Regions from separate parts of the Pelosinus sp. IPA-1 genome, predicted to be linked through region 2. Evidence: riboswitches for the same ligand, from Rfam matches in the RefSeq annotation. Region 2 holds a riboswitch; the other holds the start of a gene.
What was found. A riboswitch is a leader RNA that binds a small molecule or an ion and turns the genes downstream of it on or off. The one in region 2 is predicted to bind cyclic di-GMP.

Region 1: linked by a shared signal. The riboswitch ahead of QSJ81_RS00445 (methyl-accepting chemotaxis protein) and the one ahead of QSJ81_RS16495 (porin family protein) in region 2 are both predicted to bind cyclic di-GMP.

Annotation. Positions count from the first base shown of each region.
Region 1 covers NZ_BSVC01000001.1:99,260-103,356, reverse strand. Annotated here, with positions in the region: gene QSJ81_RS00450 (chemotaxis protein) at 1-501, opposite strand, end outside; gene QSJ81_RS00445 (methyl-accepting chemotaxis protein) at 540-2,240, opposite strand; cyclic di-GMP riboswitch class I at 2,368-2,454, opposite strand; gene QSJ81_RS00440 (hypothetical protein) at 2,746-3,015, shown strand; gene QSJ81_RS00435 (APC family permease) at 3,123-4,097, opposite strand, start outside.
Region 2 covers NZ_BSVC01000006.1:299,820-303,916, reverse strand. Annotated here, with positions in the region: gene QSJ81_RS16500 (nucleotide sugar dehydrogenase) at 1-44, opposite strand, end outside; gene QSJ81_RS16495 (porin family protein) at 73-1,566, opposite strand; cyclic di-GMP riboswitch class I at 1,746-1,832, opposite strand; gene QSJ81_RS16490 (DUF6506 family protein) at 1,936-2,238, opposite strand; gene QSJ81_RS16485 (helix-turn-helix transcriptional regulator) at 2,332-3,141, opposite strand; gene QSJ81_RS16480 (hypothetical protein) at 3,845-4,000, shown strand.

The DNA.
Region 1 (4,097 bases), on a different contig from region 2:
TTGAGAAACATCTACCATTTTAGCATTAATTTGAGGATTAATTTCAGCAATAATTTTTTCAAAATCCAATAGAATAATTATCTTCTCCTCTAGCTTGATAATACCAACAGCCATGTCAGAATCAGCAGCAGTATCAGGGACTGGTTCCATCGCAGACCATGATACCCTATGTATCCGCGAAACTTGATTTACTAGAAAACCTACAAAAAAAGTGTTTAACTCACTTATAATAATATTTTTGCTAGCTGCTTCTTGGTCTTCAACTCCTAAGCACGTCAGCAAATTAACTAGTGGCATCACCCGTCCACGCAAGGTAAAAATTCCATCCACATTAGGATGTGAATTTGGCATTGGCGTAACAGGAACTGGAGTAATTACTTCTCTTACTTTCGCAACATTAATTCCATAATGCACTTTGCCAACTATAAACTCAATAATTTCAAACTCATTTGTACCCGTCTCTAATAAGATCCCCTTTTTATCATTCGCAATTTCACTCATAAAAATGCCTCCACCGAATTTTAATATAACGGTTTCACTTATACTTTAAACTTTTGAACTACTGCATTCAGCTCCGTTGCCAATTTCGCGAGTGAATCAGCGTTATCACCAATTTCATGCATACTGGCAGATTGTTCCTCCGTGGAGGCTGCAACGGTTTGAATACCTTCCGAGGTAGTATCTGCTACAAGCCGTATGGTTTCTACACTAGTTACCATAGACTGTGTCCCCAAAGCAGTTTCACCAATTGCAGAAGCAATTTGCTCAATACCATCTTTTACAGTAGTTAACCTTTTCGCAATGAGTTGAAAGCCCTTTTGTGTATCGAGAGCTGAGGTTTTACATTTTATAACCTCTCCGTTCGCTCGTTCCACTGCATTTACTGACACTTCAATCTCACTTCCCATGTTGGAAATGATCTCTGTGATTTCTTTTGTAGATTTTTCACTTTGTTCGGCTAGCTTACGAACCTCTTCTGCGACAACCGCAAATCCCCGCCCTGCTTCCCCTGCTCTGGCAGCTTCAATTGCTGCATTTAGGGCTAGAAGATTTGTTTGTCCTGCAAGATTGGTGATTACATCCACTATCCCTTTAATTTCCTGGGATCCTTGCGCCAATTTTTCTGTTACTATTGTAATCTCAGCCATAGAAGAGGCAACGTTTTCATTTTGTTCTACCACGGCTTGTAACATGGACATACCACGATCTACTTCCGCCACTGCATTTTGTGTATTGGAATTTACCTCTGTTGCATTGGCGTTAATTTCCTCTGCACCAGCTGAAATTTTTTCAACTGCTCCTGAGATATTGATAATACTATCGGAATTTTTAGAAGCACCAGCAGCAATCTCTCCCGTACTATTAGCTACAATATCTACGGTTTCTAGGTGTCCTTCGACTGATGCACTCAACTCTTCACTGGATGCTGCCAATGTTCGAGAACTAGTGTGCAGCAGGGCAACAATTTCTTTTAGAGAATTACGCATAGAATTAAGGATGTTCCCCATATCCCCAATTTCATCATTTCGACGAATTTCAATATCCTTTTCCGTAAGGTCTAGTTGCCCAATCATAGTCATTGATTTTGTTAAATATCTAAAACGCATTGCCAAATTGCGACTATACCAAATTACCACAATACAGGCCATTATAAAAATTAAAGTACTCAGTAAAATAATATTCCTACTGTTATTTTGGGCGTGGGTAATCATAAGATTGCTTTTATCTGTCATAGATTTCTGTTGTGTCTCAGCTAGTTTTGTAAACTGATCTTCAATATCTTTTGTATGCTTTCGCCCCTCTGTAGTCAGTTGATTCAGTGTTGGATCATTGGTTTTCTTGGCAATTATCATTTTTTCAACAAGGCCTAAATATTCATTTAGTAGCTTTTCAAGTTTAGCACCTTCTTCAGTTGAATCTTGATTCACGGAACTGGAATTAAATTCTTTCACTGTTTTAATGGCTTTTTTCATATCTTCCTGATATCCTTGCTCATAAGCTGCTCCATCAGGATACAGCAGGAATCCACGGAAATTAAGAAGGGCTCTAACATAATCTGTATGAGCTTCTTTAATAGACATTGTTCTAACAGCAGTATATGATACCAGCTTATTTGACTCGTCGCCTAGTGAAAGATAATTATAAATTGTATAACCAAGGGCTGATAATAATAGCATTGCAGCGATAGCAAACATACTTGTTAACTGTAAAATGATAGGTAATCTTTTTTTACTATTCATAAATAGAACACACTCCTGTTATTGTAAGTTTTTTTGATTTCAACTATTGCTAAGAACAATCTTCTAAATCTATTACCTTCTTTCTTAAAATATTAAAAACTGCCAATTGGCAACATTGACATCTGTCAATGGCAACCTGGCAGCCTTAAATCCTAAGATTCTTAGACCCATAGCTTTGCGTCCTTACCTTTCGATAAGTTTGCCGAAATCTAACATATTCAATTTACAAAAATAGAGCTCTATGGATCCTATAATAAATCATTTGCAACATTCATGCCTCCGCCAAAAGGTATAGAATTAAAATTTTTGTGGAAATTCGTCAAAAATTGAAAATAGCATACGGCTAATTTGTAAATTAACAGCATGCTATAAACTGTGTTATTTAAACCTAGATTTCTTTACTTTTTCTTGATATAAATCCTTTGTTTCTTTACGCCTTCTTGAGATGAGATCATGTTATCATCAAGATGAAATAGGAAAAAAGAAGTAGTAAGGAGAATCTATCATGACACAAGAAATGATGGTGACATTCGAGATCGACAAAGATGTTAAGATTTCCACAGTAGTGGATTGGATGAATGAAAAGATTCTAGGTAGTAAGGTAATTGAAGTAAGTATTACAAATACGGATTGGCTGTTTTGTGGTGCACTCAATACTTTTCTGGGAGAATGCACTATCGTTTCAACGGAAGTTGTCAGTATAGATGAACTTAAGCACTTATTTAGTCCCCATCCTCATTTTATTCATCAGCTTAAATTTAAAATCAGATCCTAATAATTAACATCTTATTGCAGCTACAATAAGATATTCCATTTTATTGATCACACCATTAAATAAAGGAGCAGCCTCTAATTTGAAGCTGCTCCTTTTGGCAATTTCATCTATTTTTTCAAGTGGAAGGGAACGCTAGTCACAATCACATTTTCCTTTAGAATTAGTAAAGTACGGAGCACCCAACCTGTCTGATTGTGAAGCAGACGGTGCCACCATTTTTTTGTTTGGAACTCAGGGATTAAAATTGTAATATAATCTTCTGGTTCTTTTTGGCGCTCTAGTTGGATGATGTAATCAAGTAGTGGTTGAATAACTAAGCGGTAAGGAGAGTAAACTGTTACTAATTCAACACCCGGATTCCAGTCATGCCATTTTTTTGTTACCTTTTGAGCATCTACTTCATCAGTAGCAATATGTAAGGCAACAATATCTTTACTAATGCTTTTCGCATATGTGAGAGTTTGCGCTACGATATTGGTAGGAGTAGCAACAGGTACAATGACCATATTTCTACCTACTTTAAAAGTAGTAGCAACCGCAGGGTCAAAGTCTTCTATTGGTAAGTGTAGTTGTTCAGACATATCAATATAGTGAGAACGAATTTTCTTGAAAATAAAAATCATAAACGGAATAAACACAATAACCGCCCAGGCTCCGTGGGAAAATTTAGTAATGCCGATAATAAGCACGACGATTCCAGTGACAATGGCACCAATTGTATTTATAGTAGCATTCATAATCCAACCTGTGGTTCTTTCCCGACGCCAATGGACAACCATACCTGTTTGAGCGATGGTAAATGAGAGGAAAACACCGATAGCATATAGGGAAATTAGATGCTCAGTATTTCCATCATAAATAAAAATTAACAGACCAGCTATCGCACTGAGTAGGACAATGCCATTAGAGAAACTCAAGCGTTCACCCCTGATTCCTAGATAGCGCGGCATGTAGCCGTCTTTAGCCAAAAGGGATAAAAGAGAAGGTAGACCATTAAACGAGGTATTTGCAGCTAAATATAACACGATCATAGTGGTGATTTGGATGTAGTAATAGCCCCAACCTCGTCCAAAAGTCATTTC
Region 2 (4,097 bases):
GCCAAAAAATCTTTTTTCATTCGAATTCTTTCAAATATTTCCATCCCTATCTCATTTCACCTACCTATTAATTTAGAAATAATGAGTTAAGTGGCTCCACCATGTGTCGCCTTGTTCTCCACTGATTTTGTCTTTTAGTCCATAATATTCGATACCTGTAACAACATTTTCTGTCAAGGTATAGTTGATTCCTAAGCCATAGCCTTTAAATCCTTGCATAGAGTTACCTATGCCATTCATTCCATGAGCAATATACGTGCCCTGGGGTTGGTTATAATATTTGGCAAATACTCCATAGGTACCCGGCCTCCATGTTTTTAATTCTCCATAGGTAGCACTAAGCACATAACCTTTGCTGTCTGTCAAAGTAGATCCCAAAGCCATGGCCCCTAAACCAAAATTACTGAAATTATAATTTCCACCAAGAGTCCAGATTGTGTTTTGACTGTGATCGCCGTCATCCTTTTGGTAGTGATGAGCACCGACTTCAAGATTGTAATCAATATCGTTATACCGTGCAGTTGCTATGAATGTTCTTTTCGTATAGTCGGTTTCGCCATAACTTACTGTGTATTTTATCGGATCTCCAAACTCAACTTTTACGCCTTTAAAGTCACTATCATAAATATTACCGTCCGCCATAAGGTAACCAAAGGAACCGGCTGTCACCATTGATTCGCCGCTTTTTCCCGCCACATATAGATGTGAAAGCTTGAAATCATTATTATAATTTACTACATTCTTTTGACCTTCCAACATACCATAGGCACGCCAATCCTGATTCACTGCACTATTAAAACCAATACGGGCACGAATTCCAGATGAATCCCGATCTAATTGCCCAGGACCACTATTCAAAGCGTAATGATAACGAATTTCTCCGTCAATCTTTACTTTGTTGTCCAATTGACTGCTCCGGTCACCTACATGACTCAAATCATCTATAAGGCCTGTATACGTTTCCGGTGAGATATAATTTGTATTACTTTTTGCTTTTTCTTTAATTTCCGTATTGTTCATCTGAACTACTGTTTTAGGTTCGATATCTGCATTATTCCTAAGCATTGTTTTCGGATCAACATAGTCATTAGTTATTGTAAGCATTGTGTTTTTATCAGTAGTGAGTTTATCTGGATTCGTTATAAATCTCGTTGTTATTTGCGCAATTTCATATGCAAAATCAGCTTTAGCCTTTTCAACATCTAGGTTTGGGTCACTAATTATTTTTGTTGTGATTTGTGCCATTTTATATGCGAATTCATTTTTCTGGTCGTTGGGCAAAATTGGCATTATTTTTGCTGTGACCCTAGCAATTGAATACGCAAACTCAACTTTAAAGTTTTCGACATTAGTAGTTGGGGTAGATAATATTTTACCTGTAATTTGTGCCATTTCATATGCAAATTCAGCTTTAAATTTTTCTGTATTTCCTGGTATTACAGAAAGTTTATTGCCACCCTCGATTTTTACTTCATTTGAAGCATATACCACGTTTCCCCCGTGCTCATTTATTGGTATACCGACTATCGTTGCAACCGAAAACAGTAATATAAAAACCTTTTTCACTTAAAAAACTCACCGTCCTGATAAGATGTATTTTTCATAGTCACGTCTGGTTGTCCCATTACATACGTTTCATTCACCTGAAAGCTTGCTACAGTACTTATACAGGTTAATTCCTTTTGATGAAAACTGGCAACAAACATCAATTTTTACACAAAAAAATTGCCAGGTTGCATTTCAAGAAATGCAACCTGGCAATCATAGACTTAATCGTCCTTAGACCCATAGCTTTGCGTCCCTTCTTTTCAGAAGGTTTGCCATTTATATACTTTTAATTGATTTTCGCTCAATATTGTTAAATTCCTGCAGGATTATGTTATATTCTTGAAATTTAAGATACATAATATATAACTTATATAGTCGGTTAAATCACTAAAATAGATCATCACCGCTTTTAAATTCAAAACCTGGGTGATTATCAAATCTTACTACACCAACTATTGCTTTTCCTTTTACTGCTGCTTTAATCTTCGCAACTCCCTCAATTCCGAAACCTGCACAGAGTTCAATAGCTTCGATACCTTGTTCAACCATTCTTCTAGCGACTAGCTCACCTTCCTGATAATTTTCCACACCTACAACATGTAATTGTACAACCGGAGCATTAATAATTGCATTATGAATTTTCTCATCATTCTCCGGAGCAATAAATATAAATGCCGCTTTTAAACTCAAAATAGTTCCTCCTAATAAAAAAAATGGCGAGCACAAGATGCAAAACCTTCATTGGGATACGCGACCCTAAACTCACTCGTTCCTAATACTATATCAATCAAACAATTTTCTATTGTAAAAATGCGACATAAAGTTTTCCTCGTGTAAAAATAAAGATGGATATTCTCCTACATACGTCTTAAACTCTTTAATAAAATGGGATTGATCATAATATCCGTGTTCCAGTGCACTCGTTAGATAATCTGTTTCTTTGTTAAGTAGTAAATGCTTTAATACCGTTTCAAAACGACAATTTCGTTGAAAAGTTTTCGGACTAACACCAACTGCTTCCCTAAATTTTCTTTGAAGTTGCCTATCACTAATAAATAATTCACTACTTATTTCTTTCAGTACTACATCACTGCAGCCATAAAACACCTTTTTTACCGCTGCATCTAACCATGAATTTGGACGACGATACATTTCGAGGAACCTCATAAGAAAATATTCGATTATAATAATCCTTTCCTGGAGACTTTTTGCATCTAGTACCCGTTGTCCAAATTCTTGCCCTTTTTTTCCCCATATTTCATTAATATCAATAAAGCGGTCTATTAAATCATTACCTGATTCTCTAGAAAAGTGGCGAAAAGCACCTGCACGAAACCTCACAGAAATAAAACCGCTATACCTTGCTGGATTTATATGATAACACCCATAACGCGGAGATATAATATGACAATTAGGCGCTACAAAAATTTCATTCTTCTGATTTCTACCAGCGAATGGTTCATAATAATGAAACATTAATTCAGTTCCTGTACCGGGCATAATTTGAGGTAAATTCGGTTCATTCTCCCACAACCAATAACGACTAACATATGGTTGTAAGTGTCGATTTGGTTTCAAATTGCATAATTTCATACTCAGCCTCTTATCTCATGCATGACAAGCTGCACTTATATCATACTTTCTATTCCATATTCGTCCTCTTCTTTATTACACTTTAATTCACCTTCTATTTTCCAAAGAAATACATTATTAATTTCCATTTTCTTTTAAATATTCAATTAGAATAAATGTAAATACTTTACATTTATTCTAATTGTTGGTATAGTTAAACTCTATTTTATTTTTAGAGGAGATTTTTATAATGGATTTAACGACTGCCTGTACTTTATTATCCAATGCTTCGCATTATTTTCCTTGGGTTGTACTAATTATAATTACCTATGAATTAATAATAGTTGATTAATCAACTTTAAGTCGGGCTTCTAACTACTTGAAACTAAAAACACTACAAGGTTCACAAAAGCCTTGCAGTGCCTGTAGTTGCGATGCTTTTAAGCACGATCCGAATGTTTTAGCCAAAAGATACATATAACAGCTATTACAATTAAAATAACTCCTACTTCAAGCACATCAGGCCCATCGAACCACATTTCTCCCCCTCCAATTATGTATGTTTTTGAACAGTCTTACTATATACATACTTTATTTATCATTTTTTATAACACAATCTTCAAAATAAAAAACACCGCCCTACCAATTAAGGTACGACGTATATCCAATACCAATTGCATAGCTCAATCACTATGCGTAAATAATATGGTCAGGAGGTGATCACATGACACAAGAACAAGCTAGTAACTCGCAGCAAGCCAGTAACTCGCAACAAGCCAATAACTCGCAACAACAACGATCAACCAAAGACAAACAACAGGATATAAAAAATGCTGCCTATATTGCTAGTATAGATCAGCCCAATCACCCAAATACCTAAAGTAAAAAACGGTAACTACTATAATATGTTTTATAGCGGCCTCCAGGGACGTTTTAAAAGCAGTGCCGCTTTTAAAACGTAAAAGGGCCACTACCAG